2 linked regions of the Phyllobacterium zundukense genome follow. The protein of the gene in region 1 interacts with the protein of each later gene in a pairwise test. Links are inferred from orthologs where the notes say so. Each region holds a gene or a part of one and is shown in the gene's direction. Other genes may lie near its edges. The genes, in order: dnaQ and BLM14_RS15565.

The links.
Region 2: the proteins of dnaQ (region 1) and BLM14_RS15565 interact in binary tests that used the Escherichia coli proteins (3 or more experiments, as listed by UniProt). The link is inferred for Phyllobacterium zundukense from one-to-one orthologs.

The regions. Positions count from the first base shown.
Region 1 is NZ_CP017940.1:3,824,986-3,840,732, reverse strand. Bases 5,777-8,631 are described here. They hold dnaQ (DNA polymerase III subunit epsilon), read left to right. Parts: upstream 5,777-6,773; coding sequence 6,774-7,490; downstream 7,491-8,631. Other genes in these bases: BLM14_RS19135 (FxsA family protein), read right to left, coding at 8,169-8,631; secB (protein-export chaperone SecB), read right to left, coding at 7,541-8,047; coaE (dephospho-CoA kinase), read left to right, coding at 6,122-6,703; BLM14_RS19155 (shikimate dehydrogenase), read left to right, coding at 5,777-6,125. Also shown: BLM14_RS19185 (thioredoxin domain-containing protein), read left to right, coding at 1-352; transcription termination factor Rho, read right to left, coding at 355-1,620; protoporphyrinogen oxidase HemJ, read right to left, coding at 1,818-2,357; hemE (uroporphyrinogen decarboxylase), read right to left, coding at 2,381-3,412; BLM14_RS19165 (pyruvate, water dikinase regulatory protein), read left to right, coding at 3,826-4,647; BLM14_RS19160 (Maf-like protein), read left to right, coding at 4,691-5,284; more of BLM14_RS19155, read left to right, coding at 5,277-5,776; more of BLM14_RS19135, read right to left, coding at 8,632-8,654; BLM14_RS19130 (Tim44/TimA family putative adaptor protein), read left to right, coding at 8,832-9,527; mltA (murein transglycosylase A), read left to right, coding at 9,548-10,648; BLM14_RS19120 (Smr/MutS family protein), read left to right, coding at 10,645-11,199; BLM14_RS19115 (helix-turn-helix domain-containing protein), read left to right, coding at 11,196-11,567; BLM14_RS19110 (DUF1402 family protein), read right to left, coding at 11,583-12,545; ATP-dependent protease ATPase subunit HslU, read right to left, coding at 12,691-13,998; BLM14_RS19100 (GNAT family N-acetyltransferase), read right to left, coding at 13,995-14,543; ATP-dependent protease subunit HslV, read right to left, coding at 14,533-15,087; imidazoleglycerol-phosphate dehydratase HisB, read left to right, coding at 15,292-15,747. UniProt on the Escherichia coli protein: DNA polymerase III is a complex, multichain enzyme responsible for most of the replicative synthesis in bacteria. The epsilon subunit contain the editing function and is a proofreading 3'-5' exonuclease.
Region 2 is NZ_CP017940.1:3,096,531-3,112,411, reverse strand. What follows is about bases 5,877-8,865. They hold BLM14_RS15565 (DNA polymerase III subunit gamma/tau), read left to right. Parts: upstream 5,877-6,459; coding sequence 6,460-8,271; downstream 8,272-8,865. Other genes in these bases: recR (recombination mediator RecR), read left to right, coding at 8,775-8,865; BLM14_RS15560 (YbaB/EbfC family nucleoid-associated protein), read left to right, coding at 8,290-8,613; BLM14_RS15575 (HIT domain-containing protein), read right to left, coding at 5,877-6,174. In the rest of the region: BLM14_RS15605 (extracellular solute-binding protein), read right to left, coding at 1-252; BLM14_RS15600 (extracellular solute-binding protein), read right to left, coding at 249-2,162; BLM14_RS15595 (c-type cytochrome), read right to left, coding at 2,274-2,915; BLM14_RS15590 (3-deoxy-manno-octulosonate cytidylyltransferase), read left to right, coding at 3,176-3,919; BLM14_RS15585 (prephenate dehydratase), read left to right, coding at 3,919-4,782; nudC (NAD(+) diphosphatase), read right to left, coding at 4,786-5,727; more of BLM14_RS15575, read right to left, coding at 5,770-5,876; more of recR, read left to right, coding at 8,866-9,380; BLM14_RS15550 (lytic murein transglycosylase), read left to right, coding at 9,391-10,647; ilvD (dihydroxy-acid dehydratase), read left to right, coding at 10,716-12,389; BLM14_RS15540 (glutathione S-transferase family protein), read left to right, coding at 12,493-13,491; BLM14_RS15535 (MaoC family dehydratase), read left to right, coding at 13,685-14,236; BLM14_RS15530 (CaiB/BaiF CoA transferase family protein), read left to right, coding at 14,236-15,399; BLM14_RS15525 (extracellular solute-binding protein), read left to right, coding at 15,396-15,881. UniProt on the Escherichia coli protein: Part of the beta sliding clamp loading complex, which hydrolyzes ATP to load the beta clamp onto primed DNA to form the DNA replication pre-initiation complex.

The DNA.
Region 1 (15,747 bases):
GCGGCAGCATGCGGAACGAATTGCCGAGAATGCGCTCGGCCGGGTGCTGCAGCAGCGCTATGGCCAGGCTGGTGTTCTCAACAGCGCCAGTCTCCTGCTCGAGCCGATGAAGCTCGTGCTGGTTGCGCCAGACAAGAACCACCCGTTGATGCAGGTGGCTGACCGCCATCCGGATCCGCGGCGCGTGGACATCTGGATCCCCTTCAACAAGGACAAGAAGATTGAACTCCTGCCCGGCGGCGGAGAGACAACGATAAAAAAACCCGCGGCCTATTTGTGCCGCGGGCTTGTATGTCTTGCACCAGTGGCGACAGAAGAAGCACTTGAAGCGCTTTTTCGCCCAACTTCGTAGGGTTATGTATTCATCGAGTCGAAGAACTCGCCGTTGGTCTTGGTCTGCTTCAGCTTGTCGATGAGGAACTCGATCGCGTCGGTCGTACCCATCGGCGCGAGAATACGGCGAAGAACAAAGATCTTCTGCAGATCCTGACGCGGCACGAGGAGGTCTTCCTTACGCGTACCGGATTTGAGGATATCCATTGCCGGGAAGATACGCTTGTCGGCGACCTTCCGGTCGAGCACAATTTCCGAGTTACCGGTTCCCTTGAATTCTTCGAAGATGACTTCGTCCATGCGGCTGCCGGTATCGATCAGGGCTGTCGCGATGATGGTCAGCGAGCCGCCTTCCTCGATGTTACGAGCGGCACCGAAGAAGCGCTTCGGGCGCTGCAGGGCATTGGCATCAACACCACCAGTCAGTACCTTGCCGGATGATGGCACGACGGTGTTGTATGCGCGGCCAAGACGGGTGATGGAATCGAGCAGGATAACCACATCGCGGCCATGTTCAACGAGGCGCTTAGCCTTCTCGATGACCATTTCCGCCACCTGAACGTGACGGGAGGCCGGTTCGTCGAAGGTCGAAGACACGACTTCGCCCTTCACGGAGCGCTGCATGTCGGTCACTTCTTCCGGCCGTTCATCGATCAGGAGAACGATGAGATAGCATTCCGGATGGTTGGCAGTGATCGAATGCGCGATATTCTGTAACAGGACGGTCTTACCGGTTCGCGGCGGTGCAACGATCAGCCCGCGCTGGCCTTTGCCGAGCGGCGCCACCAGATCGATCACGCGAGCGGAAAGATCCTTGGTCGTCGGATTTTCCAGTTCCATCTTGAAGCGCTCATTCGGGTAGAGCGGCGTCAGATTGTCGAAGTGGATCTTGTGGCGGATTTTTTCCGGATCTTCGAAATTGATCGTGTTGACTTTCAGAAGGGCGAAATAACGCTCACCTTCTTTCGGTCCACGGATCGGGCCCTCGACCGTATCGCCTGTCTTCAGCGAAAAACGCCGGATCTGCGATGGCGAGATGTAGATGTCATCAGGGCCGGGGAGATAATTGGCATTGGCGGAACGCATGAAGCCGAAGCCATCCTGCAGGATCTCGACAACACCTTCGCCGATGATTTCGACTTCTTGCGAAGCCAGTTTCTTCAGAATGGCAAACATCAATTCCTGTTTGCGCATGACGCTGGCGTTTTCGACCTCAAGCGATTCGGCAAAAGCGAGAAGATCGACCGCAGTCTTGTTCTTGAGTTCTTGTAATTTCATTTCCTGCATGTGTGCGGAACTCTTAATTCTATTGGTTTGAAATGGGGAAGGGAAATGACGATGCCTGAATGCAGTGCCACTGAAAATGGCTGAGGCTTGCTGTGGCGGTATTTCCAGAGAGGAGGCCCTTATCTAGCCAATCATGGCGGCAAGGGCAAGAGGTTTCATGAGTGGTATTGATATCTGACCGCAGTTTTTGTGATTGATCAAAATGGCTTTATGATGACCATGAGAACAATGATAATCATGAGAACCGTTGGCACCTCATTCATCATGCGCCAGAAGCGTGCCGGTTTCTCGTTCCGGTCCTCGGCAAACAGCCGCACGGCCTTGGAAAAATACCCATGCACGCCCGATAAAATGAGAACTGCCAGAAATTTCACATGGAACCAGCCATCCATATAGGCCGCCGATTGCCACGCGAGCCACAAACCCGCGAGCCAGGTTATCCCCATGGCCGGATCGATGATAGCCTTCAGCAACCGCTGTTCCATGACCTTGAATGTCTCTGACTGGGCAGAGCCGCGTTCGGCAGCGCAATGATATACGAACAAGCGTGGCAGATAGAGCATACCTGCCATCCATGAGATGACGGCGATAACGTGGATCGCCTTCACCCACAAATAGGCACTGTCGGGGTACAGCAAAACCAGTGCAATGACGCAGATCGCGACCACCGCCCCGATCGATCGCGGCAAGAGCGGAACTTTCCGTGAGTTGCTCTCATCCGGTCTTGTGGTCGTCATGCTGTCGTCCTTGCCGATTATGGTTATTTTCGCCGGGTAGCCTGGCGCACGCGGTGAACCATCTGTTCAACATGCGATACCGGCGCATCCGGCGTAATTCCATGGCCAAGATTGAATATCAGTGGCCCCTGACCGAGAGAATCCAGAATGGCATCGACACCTTCATCAAGGGCGCGACCACCGGCAACGACCCGCAAGGGGTCAAGATTCCCCTGAACCGCGCCACCACCCTGAAGTGACGATGCCATTGAAAGCGGCACCGACCAATCCAGTCCGAGGGCCGTCACTCCGGTACGTTCCCGGTAATTGACATAAAGCGCGCCGGCACCCTTTGGAAAACCGATAATCGGCACACCCGGGTGAACGGCCCGGACCTTTCTGACGATACGCGCTACCGGTGCTACGCAAAACTGCTCGAAGCAGGCTTCGTCGAGAACGCCCGCCCAGGAATCGAAAATCTGCACGGCATCGGCGCCAGCATCGATCTGCCGGATCAGATATTCAGCTGAAACATCCGCAAGTTCATCCAGCAGTTTCCGGAAGGCTTCGGGGTTGCGATAGGCAAAAAGCCGGGCTGGAGCCTGATCAGGCGTTCCATGACCGGCAATCATATAGGTCGCCACGGTCCAAGGAGCCCCGCAGAAGCCAAGCAGTGTTGTCTCCGTGGGGAGCTGCTGCCGCAAGAGCCGCACCGTCTCATAGACCGGCTCCAGGCGATCCGCAGCACCACTGGATTCCAGCCAGAATATTCCATCGACGTCGATCGGGGTCATCACGGGCCCGCGTCCCTCTTCGAAATGAAGATCGCGCCCAAGCGCATGCGGGACAACCAGGATATCTGAAAACAGAATTGCCGCGTCAAAGCCAAAACGGCGAATGGGCTGCAGGGTCACCTCAACAGCAAGGTCAGGGGAATAGCAGAGATCGAGAAAACTTCCGGCGTTTTTCCTCACTTCCCTATATTCGGGGAGATAGCGCCCAGCCTGGCGCATCATCCAGATCGGAGGAGGAAAAACAGTCTCGCCTCCAAGGACTTTCATCACTTTGCGAACCATTGTCAGTCTCTCCGGCCTTGTCTTACAAAAAAGAAATTTAGATCTAATTTGGTTTTTCTGATTCTTAGAGTCTGTTTGTATCGGGAATTACCACAATGCCAGCATTTTCCCACAGTCTTGAATTTCAGCGAAAACTCAGGAAAACCATAGGTTGAATTTCGAGAAGAACGTGGAAACTGCCATAAATATAATCATTACAATGGCTTAACATATTGCTAACTGTGAATAAATATGTGGAAACCTGCGGAAGAAAGGCGAACTATCGCAACAATCCCCAGATTCCTGTTGCTGCCGACAAAGACATCCACAGCCAGGCTCGCTGTGGATGACTTGCCAATAATTCACATGGCTGCCATCAGTTGTGGATGCTTTGGCTGATTGTCCCCAGCCATCAACAGGAGATGAAAATTTCTGTGACGAAACCGGTAAATTACTTTCATCTTCATATGATTTCTGATGCGACCGGAGAGACTCTCATTGCCGCAGGGCGCGCGGCGGCAGCACAATACGCCCACGCACGGGCCATAGAGCATGTTTATCCGCTGATCCGGACGGAAAAGCAGATCAAAAAGGTCCTTGATGGGATCGATGCCGAGCCGGGTATCGTGCTCTATACGATTATCGATCAGCGGCTCGCCGCGATGATCAATGATGGTTGCGCGGCGATCGGTGTTCCTTGTGTATCTGTTCTCGAGCCGGTCCTGAGTATTTTCCAGTCCTATCTTGGTGCGCCGGCGGGACGACGCGTCGGCGCCCAGCATGTTCTCAATGCTGAATATTTCCGGCGGATCGATGCACTCAACTTTACGATGGAACATGATGACGGCCAGCTACCGCCGGATATAGAAGAGGCGGACGTCATTCTGATCGGCATATCGCGCACATCGAAGACACCGACAAGCATCTATCTTGCCAACCGGGGGATCAAGACCGTCAATGTTCCAATTGTTGTCGGCGTTCCAATCCCGGACGTGTTGATAAATTCCGAAAGGCCGCTGATTGTCGGGCTGGTCGCTTCAGCGGAACGAATATCGCAGGTTCGTCAGCACCGGGTACTTGGGGCAACGCACGGCTTCGACGCCGATCAGTATCTCGATCGCGCCAATATCATTGAAGAGCTGACCTATGCCCGGCAGATCTGCCACCGGCACAATTGGCCGATGATCGATGTCTCACGCCGTTCGATCGAAGAAACAGCTGCTGCTGTTCTTGCCCTGCGCGCCGAGGGACGATAACGGAACTGGGATCAACCTAATCTCCGGCAACGAAGAAAAGACCATGGACATTATCCTCGCCTCCAAAAGCCCGTTCCGCGCCATGTTGTTGAAAAATGCCGGCGTTGCATTCACCGCGCAGTCCGCGGATATCGATGAGCGCGCGGTGGAGGCACCACTCTACAACAGCGGTGCTACACCGGAAGACGTGGCTTTGGTTCTCGCGGAAGCAAAGGCGATCGATGTCAGCGAGCGCAATCCTGCAGCGCTGGTGATCGGTTCGGACCAGACCCTCTCCCTCGGTGACCAGGTCTTGCACAAGCCGGAAGATATGGAAGGCGCGCGGCGGCAGTTGCTGAAACTGTCGGGACAGACACATCACCTCAACAGCGCGGTTGTTCTCGCCAGGGACGGACAGACGCTGTGGCGGCATGTCTCTGTCGCTCGCATGACCTTGCGCGATCTTGATCCCGGTTTTATCGGTCGGCATTTGTCACGTGTCGGTGCGGTCGCACTGCAGAGCGTCGGCGCATATCAATATGAGGGGGAAGGGGTGCAGCTTTTCGAAAAGGTCGATGGCGACTATTTTACGATTGTTGGCTTGCCCCTTTTACCGTTGCTTGCAGAATTACGTCACGAGGGAGCAATCGATGGCTAGGGCTTTTGTCACGGGCCTTCCCATTCACCATTCACGCTCGCCGCTGATCCACGGCTACTGGCTGAAAAAATACGGTTTGGTTGGTTCCTACCAGGCGATCGAGATAGCGCCGGAAGGCTTTGCTGATTTCGTTCATAGTCTGCAAGGAAATGGCTATGCGGGTGGCAATGTCACCATTCCCCACAAGGAAAGCGCTTTTGCGCTGTGCACCAGGCACGATGAGGCCGCCGAGGATATCGGTGCGGTCAATACATTGTGGTTCGAAGAGGGCGTGCTCTGCGGTGGCAATACTGACGCCTATGGTTTCGTTGCCAATCTCGACGCGGTGAGTCCGGGTTGGGATCGACGCAAGTCGGCGCTGGTGCTCGGTGCGGGTGGTGCCAGTCGCGCGGTGGTCTATGCCTTGAAGCAGCGGGGATTTGATGATGTCCGCATCGTCAATCGCACCGTTGACCGGGCACGCGAGCTGGCGGACCGTTTCGGCACGGGTATAAGTAGTCATGAATGGCGCGCAATTCCCGAGTTGCTGAAAGGTGCTGAATTGATCGTCAATACCACTTCGCTTGGCATGGAAGGCAAGGAAGACGGTGCTGTCGATCTGTCGCTTGCTGACAGGGACGCGCTGGTGACAGACATTGTCTATGTGCCGCTGCAAACACCCCTGCTGAAAACGGCGCGCGTGTGTGGGCTCGAAACCGTCGACGGCCTTGGCATGCTGTTACATCAGGCTGTGCCCGGCTTTGAACGCTGGTTCGGCGTCAGGCCGGACGTTACGCCGGAACTGCGTACGCTCATCCTGGCCGATATGGCAATGTCTGACTTAAGCGGACAATCCAGATGATCGTCCTTGGTCTCACGGGTTCCATCGGCATGGGGAAATCGACCTCTGCACAGATGTTTGTCGATGAAGGCATCCCGGTCTATTCGGCAGATGCGGCAGTGCATCGGCTCTATTCCGGTGCTGCGGCCCCGCTGATCGAAGCAGCATTCCCTGGAACCACCGAAAATGGCAAGGTTGATCGCGCCAAGCTGTCTACAGCGGTCATGGAAAAGCCGGAAGCGCTGGAAAAGCTCGAGGCAATTATTCATCCGCTGGTACGCGCCGAAGAAAATGAATTTCGCGACAATGCGCAGTCACAGGGTGCAAATCTGATCGTCCTCGACATCCCCTTGCTCTTTGAAACCGGAGCCGAAACCCGGGTCGATAAGGTACTTGTCGTAACGGCCCCGGCGGATGTCCAGCGAAGGCGCGTTCTTGAGCGTCCAGGTATGACACCGGCGAAGTTGGGCGCCATTCTGGCGCGTCAGACGCCGGATGCGGAAAAGCAGGCCCGGGCGGATTTCGTCATCGACACGCGCCATGATTTCGATGTGACCCGCGCCGCGGTCCGCAAGATTATCAGCCTCCTGTCAGGATAGGCGGGGACAGAACCCATCCCCCCTTGCCCGAATGGGCCAATTCGTGGAACTTGGGCACAAGGGTGATTCCATGCGCGAAATCATATTCGATACGGAAACGACAGGTCTGGACCGGCTGGATGACCGGATCATCGAGATCGGCGGGGTCGAGCTTGTCAACCGGTTCCCGACCGGACGGACGTTTCACGTCTATATCAATCCCGAGGGCAAGACCGTGCACCCGGATGCGCTCGCGGTCCACGGGATCAGCAATGATCAGCTGGCCGACAAGCCGCTTTTCGCCGGTATCCTCCATGATTTTCTCGATTTCATCGATGGAGCCAAGCTGATCGCGCACAATGCGATGTTCGATATGGGCTTTGTCAATGCAGAGCTGAACCGTCTCGGCCATCCGCCAATACACAATGATCGGGTGGTCGACACATTGGCACTCGCCCGGCGTAAGCACCCGATGGGTCCAAACTCACTCGATGCTCTTTGCCGCCGCTACGGCATCGACAACAGCCATCGCACCATGCACGGGGCGCTCCTGGACTCCCAGCTTCTGGCGGAAGTCTACATCGAGCTGATCGGCGGCAAACAGGCGGCTCTCGGCCTGACAATTGCGGATCAATCGAACAACCAACGAGCCAGCGACGCAGCGGGAACAATCACGATTTCGCGCCGGCCAATAACCCTTCAGCCTCGATTGACCGATGCCGAAAAATCGGCTCACGCCAAGCTGGTGGAAAAGATTGGCGAAAAGGCGATCTGGAACGAACGCAGCGCCTCTCTCGAACTTCAATAAAAAACCCGGGCCTGGACCCGGGTTTTCGCTTTTTCGAAAGCAGGTTCGGCTTAGCTGACTTTGGCCTTGGCCTGTTCTTCGGCCATACGCTGCTGGAACATCTGAGCGAAATCGATCGGATCGATCATCAGTGGCGGGAAACCGCCATTGCGCGTTGCCTCGGCAATGATCTGACGGGCGAACGGGAACAGCAGGCGCGGGCATTCGATGAACAGCAGCGGCAGCAAGTGCTCCTGAGGGAAACCGACGAGACGGAAAACGCCGCCATAGACGAGTTCCGCATTGAACAGGACTTCCTTGCCTTCTCCAGCCTTGGCCGAAAGTGTCAGGACAACATCAAAGTCGTTCTCGGCGATCGGATTTGCATTGACGTTGACATTGATGCTGATGCCGGGAGCCTTGTCACGCGGACGCAGGGAAAGCGGAGCGCCAGGGCTTTCGAAAGAAAGATCCTTCACATACTGCGCCAGAATATTCAGCGTCTGCTGCGGGGCAGTTCCATCGCCATTGGTCACTTCGTTGCCGTTCCCGGCCTTTTCATCAGGCTTTTGAGCCATTGTCTGGAAACCTTCTTCTGTTACGTCCGCTTATGCACGGTTATCGAATGAATGATGGCTCGCTAGCATGTGTGTCTTGGCGAGGCAAGGCACGCACTCTAATCCTATCGTTTCATTCGTGCTACGGCTTTGGGTTCCAGGGCGAGTCTGGATCCGGCTTGCTGGTATAATCTTCCGGATCAAGTTCGATGACACGGTCCTTGATGCGCGATGTTCCGGGCCGGGACGCACCGCGGCCGCCGGACTGGACCACAACCACGCGGTCGCTGATGAACCGCCAGCCGATGTCACGCACGGCCGGGATGAACAGCAGCAAACCGATAATGTCGGTAATGAAGCCGGGAATGATCAACAGGAACGCGGCAAAGACCAGCATAACGCCGTGAACCAGCTCCCGCTTCGGCGTGCGACCGGCGGCCGTTTCCTCGCGGATTTTCTGGATGAGCCCAAAGCCCTGCAGGCGCAGCAAAAAGACGCCCAGGAAGATCGACAGGAATATGAGACCAAGCGTTGCCAGCACGCCGATTTTGCTGCCGACCACGATGAAACCAGCGATTTCCAGAAATGGGAGCGCCAGGAGGAGCAGAGGCACGAGAGACGATCGCAAACTAATTTACCTTTCAGAGGACATATCGGGATATTATCCATACCCGGCGTCAATTTCATGCCTATATAGGCAAGCAAGATGAGCATTTGTATGATTGTGTTTGGCAATCTATATGATTTTGGTATTTCGGCGGAAGATCGAAGGCCGCAACGAACTTTGGGATGAATGGCAGGCGACATGGAATATCTGGACTTCGGAACAATTTTTTTCTTCGTGGCTGCGGTGGTGATCTTTCTCCAACTGCGCAAGGTCCTTGGGCGGCGCACCGGCAACGAGCGCCCACCGTTCAATCCCTACACGCGCACAGCCGAGGTCGATGACAAGCCAAAGGCAGGCGACAATGTCGTTTCCCTGCCGCGCCGCGGTGAAGTGAAGGAAAGCAGCTTCGAGAAAATCGATGCAATCGCCAAGCCGGGCACGCCACTGAATGACGGTTTGCGCGCAATCCAGAATGCTGACCCATCCTTCGAACCCGCGAAATTCCTCGAAGGCTCGAAAATGGCTTATGAAATGATCGTCATGTCATTCGCCGATGGTGACCGCAAGACGCTGAAGTCCCTGCTGTCGCGCGAAGTGTTCGATGGTTTTGTCGCGGCCATTGCTGACCGGGAATCGCGCGGCGAAAAGGTGCAGTCGTCTTTCGTCGGCATCAACAAGGCGGAAATCATCGGTGCGGAGATGAAGGGCACCGAGTCCCACGTCACCGTGCGGATTATTAGCGAGCTGATTTCGGCAACGCTCGACAAGGACGGCAATGTGATCGATGGCGACAAGGAATCCGTCGCCGAAGTCAAGGATGTCTGGACCTTTGCCCGCGACACACGTTCGAAAGATCCGAACTGGAAGCTGGTCGCAACCGAAGCCGAAGACTGATCAATCGGGACTGAATAACCATGCTGTCGCCCCTGTTCCAGCCGGTGGATTTCAAAGACTGTCCCGGCTGGGAAGATGACAACCAGCTGGAGTCATTTCGCGCCTTCGTTCGCTCTGCGGAGCGCGTCCGGGAAAAGCCGTACAAGTCGGGTTCGCTCGGCATCAGTTTTGACGCGCTTGCGCCAATTTTAGCTGATTCACGTGAAACATTGGTCGAAACCGATCAGCAGGCACGGCAGTTTTTCGGGAAATGGTTTCAGCCGGCCCTAATAGAAAGCACAGAATCGAATGACGGTTTCGTCACCGGTTTCTACGAACCGGAGGTCATAGCATCGCCGGTTCGCACCGACCGGTTTACAGTCCCATTTCTCAGCCGCCCCACCGATCTCGTCGATATCGACGACAGCAACCGCCCCGATGGGTTCGATCACTATTTTGCCTTTGCCCGGGAAACGCCGGCAGGTCTCGTCGAATATTTCGATCGTCCTGCAATTGAAAGCGGCGCGTTGGACGGCCAGGGTCTGGAAATCGCGTTCGTCGAAAGTCCTGTCGATGCCTTCTTTATCCACGTTCAAGGTGCGGCACGACTGAAAATGACCGATGGCCGCCTTCGCCGCATCACCTATGCGGCCAAGACCGGGCATCGTTTTACCGGCATCGGCAAGATCCTGCTCGACAGCGGCGAGATAGCGCCGGAAAACATGTCGATGCGGTCGATCCGCGTCTGGCTTGCCGATCATCCGGAACGGGCACGGGCACTGATGTGGAACAACCGGTCCTATATTTTCTTTCGCGAGGCCGAGGTCGATAATGAATCGCTTGGTCCAATCGCCGCGGCCAAGGTGCCGCTGACCGGCGGCCGGTCTCTCGCCGTTGACAGGCTGCTGCACACATTCGGGACACCATTTTATATCCACGCCCCTGATCTGAAGGCTTTCGGCGGTGATCACTTTGCGCGTCTAATGATTGCGCAGGATACCGGCTCGGCCATCGTCGGCCCGGCGCGGGGCGATCTCTTTGCCGGCTCCGGCAATGCGGCGGGCGAGATTGCCGGTGGCATTCGCCACAAGGCCGATTTCTATGCGCTGGTTCCGCGCTCCCTTCTGGCACAAAACGCATGAAGAAGAAGGCGCTAGGCGGATTCGCCACTCTGGAGGACAGGATTCTCTGGGAGACTGTTGCCAAATCCGCAAGGCCGCTGAAGGGCAAGGAAAAGCCAACCTTTTTGATCGATGAACGACAAGAACAGAAGGCACTTCACCTATCGGCGCCAGAAAGCACCAGGCCGGTCCCATCGGCGATTTCCGATGTAAAACCGGCTCAACCGCAGCGTCTGCATCCGATCGACCGCCCGACGCACAAGAAAATCGCAAAGGGCCGCGTCGTTATCGAAGCCAGAATCGATCTGCACGGACTCACCCAAAGCGAAGCCTATGGCCTCCTCCTCGGTTTCCTGCAGCGCGCGCATCTGCGAAAGCTGCGCCATGTTCTTGTCATCACCGGCAAGGGATCTTCTTTTGGTAGCGACGGTGTGTTGCGTCAGGCCGTGCCTCTATGGTTTGCGACGCCGTCGTTCCGCATTCTGGTCAATGGCTATGAGGATGCAGCGCGCAACCATGGCGGTACGGGCGCGATTTATGTCCGCATGCGCCGGTCGCCGGAGGCGCCATGACCCCGTTTGGCGAAAAACTCCGTGACCTGCGCGCCGAACGCAGCATTTCGCAAAAGGACATGGCCAAGGCAATCGGCGTGTCTGCGGCCTATCTCTCAGCACTGGAACACGGAAAACGTGGTCAACCGACGTGGGACAAGTTGCAGCGCATTATCCAGTATTTCAATATTATCTGGGACGAGGCGGAAGAGCTGCAGCGATTGGCTATGATATCGGACCCCCGTATCACCATCGATACGGCCGGTCTTTCACCTGCAGCGACGGAACTTGCCAACCTGCTGGCCGCAAGAATCGGCGAAATTGACACAGACATGGCCAAGAGCTTGATCCAGAAGCTGAAAACCTTACCGGAAAAACGCAAACGCTAACGGGTGGTTCTTCAATCAGAAAAGCGCCCGAAGCTGGTCGATTTTCTCATTGACCAGCCAGCCATAATAATTCTCTTCCGGTAATAGCGGCTCTTCACCATTGGCCAAGCGAGCAGCATTGGCATCGGCCAGCGCACGCGCACGCCCATCGGGGCCGCCCGTATTGTAAAGGGTTGCGGTGATACCCGGATTTCCCGAGATATCGAAGTCGGCAACGCGGCGGTAGACATCGATCGAATGTTTTAGCGCTGCTGCCATATAGGGCAGCGTCAGGTCGGGATCCATGATCGTCTTGTAAACATCCGCCGCATGGTCGGCATCGAGCTTCGGCAGTCCCGAATAGCGACTTACCATGTCAGTCATCTGCAGTGCGATCAGGGGACTAAGCTGGCCAAGGCCAAAACTCTGCCCCGCGTAGAAAGGCTGGAAGAATACGGCGCTGAAACGATTGTCTGGAAAGCGCTTGCCCCCAACCGTCTTACCCCGGAAATCCTGTTCCCAGACATCCTCACGGCAGGTCCATAGGCGCAGGCTGTCCTTGAACTGCGCGCAGGCTGAAAACTGCGGCCGTTTGACAAAATCGCCAATGGTCTCGCCCTGGTAGTCGAAGCTCAGGCCTTGCTGGACGTAGGAAATGGCCTTGACGTAGTAGGTCTGCAGGCGGTCATAGGCATCGACATTGTAGGTGTGTTCGCCAACAAGGGCGCCGACAATGTGAACAGGATCGATCCCGTAGGTACGGGCAACGCTGGCAATCTTCGATCGCAGCTTGGAATCAGTTTTCAGCAGATTGTAGATCTTCTGATATTTCGCTTCATAGGTGGTGTTCATCTCGCGCGTCCGCTTGGCGGAAGCGGCGGGAACGCCGGGCTGGCTCTCATTGCGATTGCCTTCCGGTACGACAGTTACGGCCGCTGCCGGTTGCAAAGCTGAGAGCAAAAAACAACTCGTCGCGAAAAGGATCAGGTGGCGTTTCATCATCGGTCCAAAGTTTCGGTCGGGCGATCCGAATAACGCCTTGCTTGTTCGAAAGCCAGAAAAACCTCACCACCAGCATCGTTGGAGCAAAAAATGCCCCCCTCGCAGGGTCGAGGGGGGCAGTCGTGACAGGCGATGACTGACGCTAGAGTATGAAGCGCGACAAATCCGCGTTCTTGGCAAGGTCGCCGACAGTCTCGCGTACATATTTGGCGTCGATTGTGTGTTCGGCACCGGATTTGTCGGGTGCATTGAACGAAATGTCGTCGAGTACACGTTCCATCACGGTCTGCAAACGCCTTGCACCGATATTCTCCACCGTCGAGTTGAGGTCGACTGCGATATCTGCCAGGGCATCGATCGCATCGTCAGTGATGTTGAGCGTGACCTCCTCGGTCGCCATCAATGCGATATACTGCTTCAGCAGGCTGGCTTCCGGCTCGGTCAGGATTCGGCGCATGTCATCGCGGGTCAGGGCGCTGAGCTCGACGCGGATCGGCAGGCGTCCCTGCAATTCCGGCAGGAGGTCTGACGGTTTGGAAACATGGAAAGCGCCTGACGCGATGAACAGGATGTGGTCGGTCTTGATCGGACCGTATTTGGTCGCGACGGTCGTTCCCTCCACCAATGGCAGCAAGTCGCGCTGCACGCCTTCGCGTGATACGCCAGCACCCACGCCGCCGTCTCGCGCGGCGATCTTGTCGATCTCGTCGAGGAAGACGATGCCGTCATCCTCGGCCGAGCGCAGCGCTTCCTGGGTGATCTGGTCCTGATCGAGCAGCTTGTCCGACTCGTCATTGATGAGCACGGAATAGGACTCCTTCACCGTGGTTTTCACGGTCTTGGTTCGCCCGCCCATGGCCTTGCCCAACATGTCGCTGAGATTGAGTACACCAATATTGGCGCCCGGCATCCCCGGAAGTTCGAAATTGGGCATGCCCGAACCGCTATCGGCAATCTCGACTTCGATTTCCTTGTCGTCGATCAGCCCGTCGCGCAGTTTCTTGCGGAAACTGTCGCGCGTCGCGGGGCTCGCTGTCTTGCCGACCAGCGCATCGAGAACACGCTCTTCCGCGTTGACATGAGCCTTGGCCTTAACCTCTTCGCGCTTCTTTTCGCGCACGAGGCCGATAGCGACTTCGACCAGATCGCGAATGATCTGCTCGACATCACGCCCGACATAACCGACTTCAGTAAATTTGGTCGCTTCCACCTTGATGAACGGAGCACCGGCAAGCTTGGCCAGGCGGCGGGAGATTTCCGTCTTGCCTACGCCGGTCGGTCCGATCATCAGGATGTTCTTTGGCATTACCTCTTCGCGCATCTGGCCTTCCAGCTGCTGGCGGCGCCAGCGGTTGCGCAACGCGATGGCGACGGCGCGTTTCGCATCATTCTGGCCGATAATGTAGCGGTCGAGCTCAGAGACGATCTCGCGGGGGGAAAATGTTGTCATTGCAGTCTCACTTCATCTTGCCCAAATTCGGGCCATTGTTCAGGATTATCCCGCGCCATCAAAAGGGCGGGACCATAAATGGATGTGCGGGTATCGAAAGCAATGAAACCCGCTTTCTTATATGCCTTGATCGCCTGCTCATTGGCGGGATCCGGATCGACGATCACGCGCGGCACACCTTCTTCGAACAGCAGCGACACGAACTCGTCAAGCAGACGGGGTCCATGGCCCTGGCCGATCAGATCGGGCTCGCCGATGAACTGGTCAAGTCCGAGCGTGCCGGTTGGTTGGTCCTGGTAGGGATGGTCATCTTCCAGATGCGGATCGTAGGTCTGCAGATATCCGATGGCCTCGTCACCAAGCATGATGATGAAAGGCTCGACCGAGACGCTGTCCATGTGTTCCATGATCGATGCCATCTCCTCCTCCGGATCCTTGCCCCACCACTTCGCCACATGCGGTTCTGCCAGCCAATCCGAAATCATGCTCAGATGGCGGGGCTCGACCGGGATGAAGCCGTAGCGATAGATCGGCTCATTCGGCATCGAGGCTCTCGAGTGTGACGTTCGTATTGGTATAGATACAGATGTCGGCGGCGATCTGCATGGAGCGGCGGGCGATCTCTTCGGCGCTCAGGTCCATATCGGCCAGCGCGCGTGCAGCGGCCAGCGCGTAATTGCCGCCGGAGCCGATGGCCATCAAACCATGTTCAGGCTCTAGCACATCGCCAGTGCCGGTCAGGGCAAGCGTCACCGATTTGTCGGCGACGAGCATCATCGCTTCGAGACGGCGCAGATAGCGGTCCGTCCGCCAGTCCTTGGCAAGCTCTACACAGGCACGCATCAGCTGATCGGGATATTGTTCGAGTTTGCTTTCAAGCCGCTCGAGCAGGGTGAAGGCGTCGGCCGTTGCGCCGGCAAATCCGGCGATGACATTGCCTTTGCCGATGCGGCGTACCTTGCGGGCATTGCCTTTCATGACGGTATTGCCAAGGCTGACCTGTCCGTCGCCGGCAATTACCACTTTCCCGTTCTTGCGGACGGTTACAATGGTGGTCCCATACATGGTGGAGGGATTATGGTCTTGCATTCGTTTCTCCTTCAAGCAGGTCCGATTATGCCCCAAATGGCAGCAGTTCGAACCCCTTCTGTTGCACTTATGTATGACGCCGCTACGGAATTGCAAATGGCTGCCCCAGCCTGCGCTATCAAAGCATTTGGAGATTCGCCGTTCGTGTTTTAGAAGGCCACAATCAGTCGGCAGCATCAAGAACCCACGTGGCGGGAAACAGCAATGACAAGCGTCAGTATACGCACCGCGAAGATCGAGCGCAGCACCAAGGAAACCAGCATTGCCGTTTCGGTTAATCTGGATGGCACGGGCACGTTCAACATATCTACGGGCGTCGGCTTTTTCGACCATATGCTGGAGCAGCTCTCCCGCCATTCATTGATCGACATGGACATCAAGGCCAAGGGTGATCTGCATATCGATGACCACCACACGGTCGAGGACACGGGCATCGCCATCGGCCAGGCCGTCGCCAAGGCACTTGGCGATCGCCGCGGTATCAATCGCTATGCCTCGCTCGATCTCGCCATGGATGAGACGCTGACGCGGGCCGCACTCGACGTTTCGGGCCGGCCGTTCCTTGTCTGGCAGGTTGAGTTTTCGGCGGCGAAGATCGGTACATTCGATACGGAACTGGTGCGGGAATTCTTCCAGGCGCTGGCACAAAATGCCGGCATC
Region 2 (15,881 bases), 730 kb from region 1 along the record:
GAGCGTGTTGAAGGTTTGCGGTGACTGGTTGAACAGCCAGTTCGGCGGCGAGAAGGCAAATGTGCCGCCCTTCGGCGCATCCGGGTTGGCATAGTCGAAATGCGTGAAATCCTTGGGGTATTTCAGTTCGCCAAAGGCCGAGAGTCCGTGCAGGGGCACACCCGTCGCCACTTCCGCCAGCGCGAGGCGCGGTGCCATTGCAGTCAGGATCGTCGCGCTGGAGACTTTCAGGAGATCGCGGCGATTGATCATTCGGCACGGGCCTTCAGAGCCTGCTCCTTGGTGGTGTCGACCCACCAGGAGAACGGGTCAATACCGACATAGTCGGGCTGCTTCTCCGGCATGCCGAACTTGTTCCAATAAGCGATCTTGATCCGGTCGTCATACCATTGCGGTACGACGTAGTAGTTCCACAGCAGAACGCGATCGAGCGCGTGGGTCGCGGCAACCAGCTCTTCGCGATCCTTGGCAAAGATCACCCGATCGATCAGTTTGTCGACCGCCGGGTTCTTGATGCCCATATAGTTGCGGCTGCCCGGTATGTTCGCAGCCGCGGAACTCCAGAAATCACGCTGTTCATTACCTGGTGACAGGCTTTGGCTCAGGACCACGCTCGGCGTTGTTATGTCGAAATCAAAATCATTCAGTCTCGCCGTATATTGCGCGCTATCCACAACGCGTATCTGAGCATCGATGCCGAGCTTGCGCAAGTTCGCCATGAATGGCCCGATGAAGCGTTCATCGGAAGGATCGTCCGCCAGAAATTCGATCGCAAGGGGCGCGCCGGTCTTGGTGTTGACGAGTTTTCCGTTTTTCTGGTCGTAACCGGCTTCGCGCAGCAGCATGACCGCATGGCGCAGATTATCCCGCTGTGACTGCGGGGTATCGTAAACGGGCAGCTTGTATTCTTTTGTAAACACGTCTGCAGGCACTTCGCCCTTCACCGTCTCAAGAATCTCCAGCTCCTTCCCCGTGGGCAGGCCGCTTGAGGCGAGTTCCGATCCGGAAAAGTAGCTGTTAATGCGTTTGTACTGGCCGAAGAACAGGTTCTTGCTCATGCTCTCGAAATCATAGGCCCAGTTCAGGGCTTCACGGACTTTTGGATCCGCGAATTTCTCTCGCCTGGTATTGATGAGAAATCCCTGCATGCGTCCTGAAGAGCGCAAGGGGAACACCGCCTTGATGACATCACCGCGTTTGAAGGCAGGAAAATCATACTCACGCATCCATTTACCGATGCTTGCTTCACCGCGATAATCCTCGAAACCGCCTTTCTTGAAAGCTTCCCATTCGGCGTTCTGATCGCGGAAATACTCGTAGCGGACACGATCGAAATTATTCCGGCCCACATTGTCGGGCAAGTCCTTGCCCCAATAATCCGCGACACGGCTCCACACGATTGTCTTGCCTGGGACGACACTTTCGATCTTGTAAGCAGACGACCCAAGCGGAATTTCCATCGTGGGTTTGGTTATATCGCGCTGCTTGCCGGAGGCATCTTTCCCCTCCCACCAGTGCTTCGGCAGAACCGGAAAATCGCCCATGATGCTCGGCAGCTCGCGATTTCCAGCGCTTGAGAAGGTGAATGTGACCTCGTGATCCCCGGTTTTCTCGGCCTTGGTCACATCGTGATAGTATTTGTTATAGACGGGACTTTGCGCCTTCAGAACCTCAAATGACCATATCACATCATCAACGGTAATTGGCTGGCCGTCATGCCATCTGGCCGCCGGCCTCAGGCGAAATTTGACCCACGAAAAATCATCCGGATAGGCCATGGCCTCTGCAATGAGGCCGTAGTTCGTTGCAGGCTGGTCGAGTGCTTGGCTGAGAAGCGTGTCATAGAGCAGCCCTCCGCCGACGGTGCTCGGAAACCCTGCTGCAGCGACTCCCTGAACCACGAATGGATTGAGACTGTCGAATGAACCATAGCTGGTCTGGTTTAGCGTACCGCCCTTCGGGGCATCCGGATTCACATAGTCATAGTGTTTGAAATCCGGACCGTATTTCGGTTCGCCCAAGACGCTCGTTGCATGCCGCCATTCCGGTTCTGCCGCATGTGCATTCTGAAAGGTGCCAAGGGTGGCGAAGGCGAGGAAGGCAAGGCTGGCAACAAACGGGCGAAATCGCAAATCAAGTCTCCACAGGTTCTCTTTGATCATCAGTCTAAGAGAAAATGCGGCAGAGAACAGGCCTTCGCTGAAAAAACACGCGGTGTTGATACAAAAAAGCCGGGCACTTGGCCCGGCTTTCGCATGCTCTGATTGTCGACCTCAGTTGGCAGGGGCTGCAGGGGCAGCGCCTTCGGCTGGGGCGGCTGCGCCCTCAGCGGGCTTGGCTGCGTCGCCGGCCGGAGCTGCATCGGCAGCAGGCAGAGGCTTCGGACTGTCGGACAGGGTGCGCAGATAAGCGATCAAGTCGGCGCGCTCATTGTCCTTCTTGTCGCCGGCAAAGCCCATGGCCGTGCCTTTGATGTAGCCCTTCGGTGAAGTCAGGAAGTGGTTGAGGTGATCAAAGGTCCACTTTTCAGCGCCGCCCTTGGAGAAATCCTTCATGGCGCCGGAATAGCTGAAGCCTGCATGGGTTGCGATCGGACGGTCGACAATGTCCCAAAGGTTTGGGCCAACCTTGTTCGCTCCGCCCTTATCGCCCGTATGGCAGGCAGCGCAACGCTTGAAAATCGCTTCGCCGCGGGCCGCATCGGCAGAAGCCAGAAGCGTCGCGATCGGCACGGCGGCAGCAGCTGGGGCGCCAGCTTCAGCTTCACCACCAGCCTCGGCGGCCTCGATGATAAAGCCGGGTTTTTCGGGTGCATGTGAGTCGAATATGAAATCGGACAGGATGCCTGCCGTCATGACAACGAATACGGTTGCCAGAAACGCCATGGCATATTTGTTGAATGGGGTCGATTCCATCGTCGATCATTGCTCCATTTGTGTCCTGTTCAAATGTGCTGGACGCGGAGTTCCTGTTCGCGCTTGCCAGTGCAATACAGGAGCTTTGTGTTCAACACACTTGCGGAGGTTCTCAATATCTGGTCAATGCAGATCGCTGCATTTTGTGACGAGAGTCCCCTCGTGATCGCGCGGAAACTAGGTCTTTTGCTTTGCGTTTGCAACACATATAAGGGCGGTTCTGCCTGAGACTTTTTGACACCGTAGGCGCATGTGCAACGATGAAAATACTGACACTTATACCTGCCCGAATGGCTTCCACCCGGCTTCCAGACAAACCCTTGGCCGATATTGCCGGCAAGCCGATGATCGTGCATGTAGCTGAGCGGGCCAAGGCTGCGGGGCTTGGCCGCACCGTGGTAGCGACTGACAGCCTCGATGTGAAGTCAGCCGTGGAAGCCCACGGCCTCGAAGCGGTCATGACGCGCAACGATCACGAATCCGGCTCGGACCGCATTTACGAGGCGCTGCTGGCGTTGGATCCTGACGGTACCGTCGATGCTGTGGTCAATGTGCAGGGCGACTTGCCGACCATCGAGGCGGATATCATAAAGCGTGCGCTGTTGCCGCTGCAGAACGGCCCCGCCGACATCGGCACGCTCGGCGTCGAGATCCGCCGCGACGACGAGAAGACCAATCCGAACGTGGTGAAGATCATCGGCTCGCCGATCGGCGAGGACCGGATGCGGGCGCTCTATTTTACCCGCGCCACCGCGCCATGGGGCGACGGTCCGCTCTATCATCACATCGGGCTCTATGCCTATCGGCGCGCTGCGCTCGAGCGTTTCGTTGGTCTTGGCCCGTCGCCGCTGGAGCGGCGCGAGCGCCTCGAACAGCTGCGTGCGCTGGAGGCAGGCATGCGCATCGACGTGGAAATCGTCGATTCGGTGCCGCTCGGCGTCGATACCCCCGAAGATCTCGAACGGGCACGAGACATTCTTACTTCTACAAAAGGCAATCGATAATGGCTAAGACCAACCGCATCTCCTTCCAGGGGGAACCCGGCGCGAATTCCGACACGGCCTGCCGCAACATGTTTCCCGAGATGGAGCCGATGCCTTGCCCGACGTTCGAGGATGCGTTCAACGCAGTTGAAAGCGGCGCCGCTGACCTTGCCATGATCCCGATCGAAAACACAATCGCCGGCCGTGTCGCCGATATTCACCATCTCCTGCCGGAATCGCGCCTGCATATAGTCGGCGAGTATTTCCTGCCGATCCATTTTCAGCTGATGGTCCTGCCAGGCACGAAGCGCAGCGACATCACGTCCGTTCACAGCCACATCCACGCGCTTGGCCAATGCCGTAAATATATCCGCAAGAACGGCTGGAAGCCGGTAATTGCCGGAGATACAGCGGGCGCAGCGCGGCTTGTTGCCGATGTCAACGACAAGACAATGGCCGCACTGGCGCCGCGTCTCGCCTCGGATCTTTACGGCCTTGATATTCTGGAAGAGGATGTCGAGGACACCGAAAACAACGTCACGCGTTTCGTCGTTCTCAACAAGACCAAGAAATGGGCACCTCGCGCCTCCGACGAGCTCATGATGACGACCTTTGTTTTCCGCGTCCGCAACGTTCCGGCGGCGCTGTATAAAGCCATGGGCGGTTTCGCTACCAATATGGTCAACATGACCAAGCTCGAGAGCTACCAGATCGACGGCAAATTCACCGCCACGCAGTTCTATGCTGATATCGAAGGCCATCCAGAAGACAAGAACGTCGCGCACGCGCTGGACGAGTTGGAGTTCTTCTCCAAGGAAGTGCGTATCCTCGGCGTTTACCCGGCGGATACGACCTTCCGCAGCACGCAGGGCGAAGAAGAGTAGGGTCTAGACCCCGCTATCGACCCAGCTTCGGATGAGGTGGGCGGCAATGGCACCAGGCGGCGGGGTCATCAGCCCGTCCGCATGGGTGCGGTCAAGCATCGTGGCGACTTCCTCGCGCGAAAACCAGCGGCCATCCTCAAGTTCGGCTCTATCGAGAGTGAAATCATCGGACAGCGCCTCGGCATGGCATCCGATCATCAGCGAATAGGGGAAGGGCCAGGGTTGGCTGGCGTGATAAAGCACACGGCCGACCGGCAGGTTGGTTTCCTCCAGCGTCTCGCGGCGCACAGCATTTTCGATTGTTTCACCCGGCTCGATGAAACCGGCGAGACACGAATACATGCCCGGGCCGAAATGCGCGCCGCGCGCCAGAAGACATTTGTCGCCGCGCACCACCATCATGATCGCTACCGGATCGGTGCGGGGGAAGTGCTGGGCCTCGCAATTGGGGCAGGTGCGCCGGTAGCCGCCGTCACGCATAACGGTTTCGGTCCCGCAGCGCCCGCAGAACGTGTGATTCTCGTGCCACGTCAGAAGCGACACTGCCTGCGCCATTGCGCCGAGCTGGTCGGGCGGAATGAGGCCCTGCGTATAGACAGAGCGGTAGTCGATCGCCTTGATCGCCTCAGGCAAAGCGTTGAAATCAAAGCCGCTTGGCGATGCGAGAATCGGCATATCATCCTGCATGCCAAGATAGATGGTCTTGTTCGGAGCAGGCAAAAGGGCTGCAGCCTTGTCCAGGCCGAAAAGCGCATTGCCTGTATCGCCCTGGGTAACCAGCACCTGACCCTGTCCGATCAGCAGCATCCGTGCATTGGCATTTGCCAACGCAAGGGTCACAACATCGTCGCTACGCTTTTCCGAATGGCGATTGATCCTGTTGCCGGCAAAGCCGACGAAATGGCTCGCTTCCGTTTCCGGAACATCAAAGAGGCGAAACGACATGGGTGAACTCCAGAAAACCGGTCCGGAATGGGACTATATTGACTAGATAGCCTTGAGTATGGCGCTCGCAAAGTCCCTTGCGTCTTTTTCGCCATAAGGTTCGCGCGTGCCGTACCCCCAGACAGGTCCGGGCCAGGCGGGATCGCCGGTATTGCGGGCGATCACATGCAGATGCAGCTGGCGAACGATGTTGCCGAGCGCGCCTGTATTGATCTTTTCGCAATTAACCACAGATTTCAGAGCCTGTGCCGCAATCCCCGTCTCGAAAGTCAGCATTGTCTGATCCAGCGGGGTCAATTCATGAATCTCGCAGATTCCGGGGCGTTGGGGCACCAAGATGAGCCAGGGCCAGCGGCGGTCATTCATCAGGCGCAGATCGCAGAGGCCTAGCCTTGCAATGGAATATGTGTCAGCTGCAAGCTTACTATCGAGCGTAAAAGTCATGATTCATCCTAGATAACAGTTTTTTCGCTGTCCCGCTTGCTTTTTGCGTCTGAATTGACGATATGAGCCTCGGGAGGTTGGTGGTGGACGAGCCACTCGCCAACCGGGTCAGGTCCGGAAGGAAGCAGCCCCAACGAGCCAGGCACGGGTCGCCGTGCCAGCCTCCCACCCTTCTTCTTTGTCACCTGGCCTGTGTCAAAGCCGTCAAGCGGCATTGACGCTGCGGTGCATGGCGGTCCAAACTTGTGACGCACGCGAGAAGTTAATGCAGGAGCGGAATCAAACGCGATGGACACCAAAACGGCAGACAGCGCCTATCGCGTGCTCGCCCGCAAATATCGCCCGCAGAATTTTGATGATCTGATCGGCCAGGAGCCGATGGTCCGCACGCTGACCAATGCATTCGAGACCGGGCGCATCGCGCAGGCGTGGATGCTGACCGGTGTACGCGGTGTCGGCAAGACCACCACGGCCCGCATTCTGGCCCGCGCGCTCAATTACAAGACCGCGGAAATCGACAAGCCCACGATCGACCTGTCTGTGCCCGGCGAACATTGCCAGGCGATCATGGAAGGGCGGCACGTCGATGTGATCGAGATGGATGCCGCCTCCCATACCGGTATCGACGATATACGCGAGATTATCGAACAGGTGCGCTACCGCCCGGTGTCGGCGCGCTACAAGGTCTACATCATCGATGAAGTGCACATGCTCTCCAATCAGGCCTTCAACGGTCTGTTGAAGACGCTGGAAGAGCCGCCACCGCACGTCAAATTCATCTTTGCCACAACGGAAATACGCAAGGTTCCTATCACGGTCCTGTCGCGCTGCCAGCGCTTCGACTTGCGCCGTATCGACACCAGCGTTTTGATCCGCCACCTGAAGAAGATCGCCGAGTTGGAAGCGATCACCGTAGACGATGCGTCGCTGAGCATGATCGCCCGGGCAGGCGAGGGGTCCGTGCGCGATTCACTGTCAATATTCGATCAGGCCATTGCCCACGGTGCGGGCACTGTCGATGCGGACGCAGTCCGCTCCATGCTTGGACTTGCTGACCGCGCCCGCATCATCGATCTGTTCGAGATGCTGATGCGCGGTGATGTCGCTACGGCCCTGCGGGAATTCCGGGCGCAGTATGATGTCGGCGCAGATCCAAGTGTGGTCCTGACCGATCTTGCCGATTTCAACCATCTGGTGACGCGAATCCGTTTCACACCCGATGTCGCCGATGACATTTCGCTGTCGGAAGACGAGCGCACACGCGGTAGGGATTTTGCCGGGAAGCTTTCCATCCGGGTCCTATCGCGTACCTGGCAAATGCTGCTGAAAGGTATTACCGAGGTCGATAATTCCAGCCGCCCGGTTCAGGCGGCAGAAATGCTGCTGATCCGGCTGGCTCACGCCGCCGACCTGCCGACGCTTGATGAAGCGTTGAAATCACTGGAGGATGGCGGATCGCTCTTGCCGCAAGCGCCGCGCGCCGACGGACCGCGCCCCGGGAATGGTGGCGCACCCATGGCGCGCGCTACCGATGCGGTGGCATCGTCGCGCGGCTCGGTCAGCTCCAATGGCGGCGCCACCATGCTTCTGGTGGAACCGGCAGCGCGGCCCGAGCCGATCGCTCCGCCACCGCCAGCGGTCGAAGAAGGACCCGCGGTGCCAGTGGACAGCATCGAGGACATCATTGCGCTGGCCGAAAAGCAGCGCGACATGCAGTTCAAGATCATGGTCAAGAACTGCGTGCGCCTTGTCAGCCTCAAGCCTGGACGGCTTGAGATCAACTTGACCGACAATGCGCCAAAGACGCTTTTGACCGACCTGTCACAGAAGCTGAGCGACTGGACGGGCATCCGCTGGATGGTCTCACTGTCGCGTGAGCAGGGCAGTGCCACGATCAATGAAACCGAAACGGCAAAACGTAACTCGCTGTTGAGCGATGCTCGCGCCGATCCGGATGTGGCGGCGATCCTGTCGAAATTTCCCGGCGCCAAGATCATCAATGTGCGCATCGCGACACCCGCCGGGCAAACTGACGGCGAAATGACGAACGGCGGCGTGCTGGGCGATGATGCGCTCGCGCCCGTCGAAGAAGATGACTGACGAACAGGAGTTTTTTCCATGCGTGACATAATGGGCATGATGAAACAGGCCAAGGAAATGCAGGCCAAGATGGCGGCGATGCAGGAAGAAATTGCTGCGCTCGAGGCGGAAGGGCATGCGGGCGGCGGTCTCGTCACCGTCAAGCTCTCCGGTAAGGGTGCGCTGACGGCATTGACCATCGATCCGTCGCTGTTCAAGGAAGATGACATCGAAGTCATCGAAGACCTGATCATCGCCGCGCACAATGAGGCCAAGGCGAAAGTCGAGGCGATCATGGCCGAGAAGACGCAGGCGCTGACCGCCGGATTGCCCATACCGCCCGGTTTCAAGCTGCCGTTTTGACGCTTAGGCGGCTTCTTTGCTAAATCCTTAGAAAGCCCAAGAGAGGGGATTCTGCTGGATATGTGGCTCACTATCCCCTCTCTTGCGATTTCTAGCACTTGGCAAGAGCCAAGATGCTGAAATCGCTTTCTCCCCCGCAAGGGGGGAGATAAAAAGGCGACATGTCGAAGCGAATCGCCGGTCCTGAAATTGAACGCCTGATCCAGCTGCTGGCCAAAGTGCCGGGGCTCGGGCCGCGTTCCGCCCGTCGGGCGGCCCTGCATCTCATCAAGAAAAAAGAGGCACTGCTGATTCCACTGGGTTCGGCCATGCAGGATGCTGCCGAAAAGGTGCGCATCTGCTCGACCTGCGGCAATGTCGATACCTCCGATCCTTGTATGATCTGCACCGATCCGCGCCGCGAACTTGGGACGCTCATCGTCGTCGAAGATGTTTCCGATCTCTGGGCGCTGGAGCGTGCAGGGTCGATGAATGTGCGCTACCACGTGCTTGGCGGGCGGCTGTCGCCGCTCGACGGTATCGGGCCGGACGATCTCAACATCATGACGCTCGTTGGCCGGGTGGCGGAAGGCGAAATCAAGGAGGTAATCCTCGCGGTCAACGCGACGGTGGAGGGCCAGACGACGGCCCATTACATCACCGACCAGCTTGCAGGCTTCGATGTTCGAATCACCAGGCTTGCCCATGGCGTGCCGGTAGGAGGTGAACTCGATTATCTCGACGAAGGAACATTGACGGCGGCATTGCGCGCCCGAACATCACTTTAGGGAGAACGCTTTGATAGCACGCCCATTGAGATTTGCCCTTGGGGCGGTGATCGGAGTGTTTCTCAGCCTGTCGGCAGGTGCAGGATTGGCGGCGTCGAAACCCGAGATCGAAGCACAGTTTCAATCCTGGCTTGCCAATAATCTTTGGCCGGAAGCCAAGGCGAAGGGCGTTTCCAAAGCGACCTTCGATCAGGCATTCACCGGTGTGACGCTGAACTTCGATCTGCCGGATCTGGTGATGCCTGGCGAGAAGGCACAGACGCCGCAAAAACAGGTGCAGACCGAGTTCGGCTCGCCCGGTAAATACTTCAACGCCAAGACGGTGAACGCGGTCACCACCGGCGGAACGGCGCGAGCCGGGCAATATGCGCGGATATTGAAGGCGGTCGAAAACAAGTACGGCGTGCCGGGCGAGATCGTCCTGGCTATCTGGGGCCGCGAAAGCGGTTATGGCAGCGTCAAGATCCCTTACAATGCGTTCACGGTTCTCGGCACCAAGGCCTTCATGGCAACGCGCAAGGACATGTTCCGTAAGGAACTTGTTGCGGCGCTGGAGATCGTTCAGAAGGGTTACATCGGCGCTGGCAGCATGAAGAGCTCCTGGGCGGGCGCGCTGGGTCAGCCGCAGTTCATGCCGACCTCCTATATCGAGCACGCGGTGGATTTCGACGGCGACGGTAAGCGCGATATCTGGAACTCGGTGCCGGACACGCTGGGGTCCATCGCGCATTACCTCGCGCAATATGGCTGGCAGCGCGGTCGCGACTGGGGCTACGAGGTCAATGTTCCCGGCAGCGTCAGCTGTGCGCTCGAGGGCCCGGATCAGGGCAAGCCCTTCTCAGCCTGGGAAAAGCTCGGCATCACTCGTGTCAACGGCAAGCCATTTCCATCCAGTGAGACCAAGCGCGAAGGCTTCCTGTTGATGCCGGCCGGGCGGCATGGCCCGGCCTTCATCGTCACCAGGAATTTCTACGTTCTCAAGGAATACAATATGAGCGATCTCTACGCGTTGTTCATCGGTCATGTCGGGGATCGCATCGCGCGTGGGGCGACCGGCTTTTCTGCTGGCTGGGGTGACGTTGGCGGGCTCAATCGTTCGGACATCGCCGGTCTGCAGAAGGTGCTGGAGAAAAAGGGGTATGACGCCGGGGGTGCGGATGGCTTCCCGGGTTTCAAGACCCGCCGCTCGATCGGTGACTGGCAGGCGAAACAGGGCACGGCGCCGACCTGCTTTCCCGACAGGAGCCTGATCAAGGCTATTCGCTGAAGAATTCCTTTCGTTCCCGTCTCGAAAAGCTCTAAAACTATTCTCGTATCGAGAATGGGAGCCAAATCATGCCAGCCAACGAGCGATCGAAACACATTACCCAAGGCGTTGCGCGGTCGCCCAACCGTGCCATGTATTATGCACTTGGCTATGAAAAGGCTGATTTCGACAAGCCGATGATCGGCATTGCCAATGGCCATTCGACAATCACGCCCTGCAACGCGGGCCTGCAGCCTTTGGCCGATGCGGCTGTCGCCGCGGTGAAGGCGGCAGGTGGCAATCCGCAGATCTTCGGCACCCCGACCATTTCCGATGGTATGGCGATGGGCACCGAAGGCATGAAATATTCGCTGATCTCGCGCGAAGTAATCGCCGATTGCATCGAGACCTGCGTCAACGGCCAGTGGATGGACGGCGTTCTCGTGATCGGCGGCTGCGACAAGAACATGCCGGGCGGGATGATCGCAATGGCCCGCACCAATGTGCCCTCCATCTATGTCTACGGCGGAACCATCAAGCCGGGCAATTGGAAGGGCAAGGACCTGTCGATCGTCTCATCCTTCGAGGCCGTCGGCTCCTTCATGGCCGGGAAGATGAGCGAGGAGGATTTCGAAGGTATCGAGCGCCATGCCTGTCCATCGACTGGCTCTTGCGGTGGCATGTACACCGCCAACACCATGAGTTCAGCCTTCGAAGCGCTGGGAATGTCGCTGATGTCGTCGTCGACCATGGCCAATCCTGATGCGGAAAAGGCTGACAGCACTGCGGAATCGGCACGCGTGTTGGTCGACGCCGTGCGCAAGAATATCCGGCCACGCGATATCATCACGCGCAAATCCATCGAGAATGCCGTGGCGCTGATCATGGCGACAGGCGGCTCGACCAATGGCGTGCTGCACTTCCTTGCCATCGCGCATGCGGCGGAAGTGGAATGGACGCTCGATGAGTTCGAGCGTGTGCGCCGCAAGGTGCCGGTGATCTGCAATCTCAGGCCATCCGGACAGTATATGGCGGTGGATCTGCATAAGGTCGGCGGCATTCCGCAGGTGTTGAAGATCCTGTTGAATGCGGGCCTCCTGCATGGCGATTGCCTGACCATCACCGGACGCACACTTGCCGAGGAGCTTGCGCATATTCCGGATGCGCCGCCTGCCGATCAGAACATCATTCGCCCCATCGACAAGGCGCTCTACAAGGAAGGGCATCTCGCCATCCTGAGAGGCAATCTCGCGACCGGCGGTGCGGTCGCCAAGATCACCGGCCTGAAAAATCCCGTCATCCAGGGACCGGCACGCGTCTTTGACGACGAACAGTCAGCCATGGATGCGATCCTTTCCGATAAGATCAGGCCCGGCGATGTGCTGGTTCTGCGTTATCTTGGACCGAAGGGTGGACCCGGCATGCCCGAAATGCTGGCGCCCACTTCGGCCATCATCGGCCGCGGCCTTGGCGAAAGTGTCGGGTTTATCACGGATGGCCGCTTTTCCGGTGGAACCTGGGGCATGGTCGTCGGCCATGTCACCCCGGAAGCTTTCGAAGGCGGCACCATTGCGCTGGTTCAGGAAGGCGACACGATCACCATCGACGCCCACAGGCAACTGCTGCAACTTGAGGTTGGTGAGGCTGAGATCGAGGCACGCCGCAAGCAATGGAAACAGCCGCCGCCGCGGTATACGCGGGGTGTGCTGGCCAAATTCGCCAAGCTGGCAAAGTCGGCAAGCGAAGGAGCGGTCACGGACTGACATATTGTCTTGGAGGCAAATACAGTCTGTCAAAGCCTCTCTGGTATGAAAGAGCGCGGTGAAATGCGATCCTGACGCCTTGTCAATGGTCGGGAAAAGACAGATGCCAGCTTTGGTGAACGGGCAATGGGTCAAGGGCGATGTCGCCGCCAGCGAAATGAAGGGCGGCGCATTCCACCGCGAAGCCACGCATTTCCACAACTGGATCACGCCCGACGGCCAGCCCGATGCGTCCGGTAGACCGGCATTTCCGGCAGAACGGGATCGTTATCAACTGTTCGTTTCCTACCTCTGCCCCTGGGCGTCGCGTACGCTGATCTTCCGCAACCTCAAGGGTTTGCGCGAGATCATCCGCATTTCGGTCGCCGAACCGGCAATCGGGGAGAATGGCTGGACCTTTGCGGAATCGCAGGACGCTGGTCCCAAGGCGCCACCGATCCGCTACCTCTATCAGCTCTATACGGCGAGCGAACCAAACTATACGGGCAAGGTTTCCGTCCCGGTGCTGTGGGATCGCAAGGAGGGGAGGATCGTCAATAATGAATCGGCCGATATCATCCGCATCTTAAACACGGCCTTTGATGGCGTGACGGGCGACAACTGGGACTTCTACCCGGAAGAACTGCGCCCCGAGATCGATAAATGGAACGATCTGATCTATGAAAACATCAACAACGGCGTCTACCGTGCCGGTTTCGCCAAGTCTCAAGGTGCTTATGACGAGGCGGCGGCCAATGTGTTCAAGGCGTTCGACAGGGTAGAAGCGCACCTGACGGACCATCGCTACATTGCTGGCCACCATCTGACGGAGGCGGACTGGCGCTTGTTCGTGACCCTGGTGCGTTTCGACGCCGCCTATCATGGCGCCTTCAAGTGCAATATCCGCCGCCTCTGCGATTATCACAATCTTTCCAATTATTTGCGCGAGCTTTACCAGTGGCAGGATGTGCGCTCTACGGTGAAGATCGATCACATCAAGGCCGGGTATTATTCCATCGCCCACGTCAATCCGACCGGTATCGTGCCGCTCGGACCTGTGCTTGATCTCGAAGGGCCGCATGATCGCGAGCGACTGCTCGGCAAGGGAATTATCCGGCGCTGAGCACCAGCAATGAGGCAACCCTGCGGATTTGTGCCCCGGATCAGCGCCTTGATCCGGGGTTTCTATTTTTGCCATTCAACAGCCTTGTCATTCATACCCATATGTGAAAAAGATATTCACAAGAGAAGATATGGGGAGGATGGGAGATGCCATTTGGAGTGCGCGTTCGTCCGGATGACGGGGGCATGCAGCGATGACTGCTTTTGCACCGACAGTTGGTGTTTCCACTACCCATCCGAAAAATATGCCGGCCGATCATGCAGCGTTGCCGGTGTGGAATGCGGAAAACTGGTTCTACGAGGACTGGCCGGTAGGCCAGAAAATCCGCTCGCTGCGCCGGACGATCTCGGAGAGCGACAGCCATCTCTTCAACATGCTGGTCACGGATATTCACCCTTACGTACAGGACCAGATGTTCGCCGAGAGCGAGGGCATTTTTGGCAAGCGGCTCGTTGCCGGAGCCTTCGTGTTTTCGGCTGGGCTTGGCCTTGTCGCGACCAATTGCGTCAACGCCTTTTCCTATGGCTATGACAAATTGCGCTTCATCAAGCCGGTCTTCCTCGACGACACGATCTACACCATCCGCACCAATCTGGATAAGCGCCCGCGCTACAAGGAACTGGGACTGATCCGCGCCAGCTACGAAGTGTTCAAGAATGAGGGCGAACTCGTCCTCTACTGCGAGCACCTGCAGACAGTGAAATATCAGAACCCCGCCGATTTCATTGGAAAGACCGAGAAATAATGACTGCCGAGACTACCGAACTACCACTGACAGGCTTGCTTGTCGTCGATATGAGCCAGTTCCTGTCAGGCCCCTATGCTTCGCTGCGGCTGATGGATCTCGGAGCCCGCGTCATCAAAGTCGAGCGTCCGGATGGCGGCGATCTCTCCCGCCGGCTCTATCTCAGCGATACGGAAATCGGCGGCGATTCGACCATTTTCCATGCAATCAACCGCGCCAAGGAAAGCCTTGCCATCGATCTCAAGAACGAGGCCGATCTTGCGGCGCTGAGGACATTGCTGGCCAAGGCCGATGTGCTCATCCAGAATTTCCGCCCCGGTGTGATCAAGCGGCTCGGTCTCGACTATGAAGCGGTCAAGGCGATCAATCCACGCCTCGTCTATGCCAGTATCAGCGGCTATGGCGAAGAGGGCCCATGGGTGGCGCGTCCGGGTCAGGATTTGCTGGCGCAGTCGCGCTCCGGCCTGATGTGGCTGAACGGCGACGAGAGTCAGGGTCCGGTGCCGTTCGGCCTCGCGGTCGGCGATATGCTCGCCGGTGCGGCGACCGTGCAGGGCATTCTCGCCGCGCTGGTACGCCGCGGCATCAGCGGCAAGGGCAGCCATATCGAAACCAGTCTCCTGGAATCGCTTGTCGACTTCCAGTTCGAAGTGCTGACCACACATTTGAACGATGGCCGTCGCCTGCCGAAGCGTTCGGATTTCCGCAGCGCCCACGCCTATCTCTCCGCGCCTTATGGCGTATATCAAACCAGTGACAGCTATCTGGCACTGGCCATGACGCCATTGCCGAAACTGGCAGATCTTTTGGAGCTCGAGGAGCTCGCGCCCTATCGCGATGTGCCCGCCTCTTGGTTCACCGCACGCGACGAGATCAAGCGCATCATCGGAGCCAAGCTCGCGACGGAAACCACGGAGCACTGGCTTGCCGTTCTTGAGCCGGCCGATATCTGGTGTGCCAAGGTACTGAACTGGGAGGAGCTTCTGCAAAGCGAGGGCTTCAAGGTTCTCGATATGCTGCAGACCGTCGAACGGGAGGACAATGTCTCGATCCTCACGACGCGTTCGCCTCTCCGCATCGATGGCCAGCGGGCAAAATTCGACCGCGCCGCGCCGCGTATCGGTGAACACAGCGAGGCTATCCGCAAGGAGTTCGGCCTGTGAGCGTCATCAAGCTGAAGGGGATGACGTGGAGCCATCCGCGCGGCTATGACCCCTTGGTCACCTGTTCGAAACCCTGGAAGGAGCAGACGGGCGTCAGCATCGAATGGGAAAAGCGGTCGCTGCAGGATTTCGAATCCTTTCCCGTGGAAGAACTGGCGCGGGAATATGACCTGATCGTCATCGATCATCCGCATGTCGGTCAGATCACCGCCGAAAACTGTCTCGCGCCGCTCGATGTTGCCGGGCGCCAGGCCGAACGCGATGCGCTTGTGAAAGGCAGTGTCGGCCAATCCTATCCGAGCTATCGCTGGCAGGGCCGGCAATGGGCGTTTCCGATCGACACCGCGGCCCAGGTTGCCGCCTGGCGCCCGGACCTTCTCGATCAACCGCCGGTCATATGGGAGGATGTTTTGGTGCTGGCGTGGGAAGGCAAAGTTCTCCTGCCGCTTCGTGCGCCGCATACGCTGATGACGTTCTATACG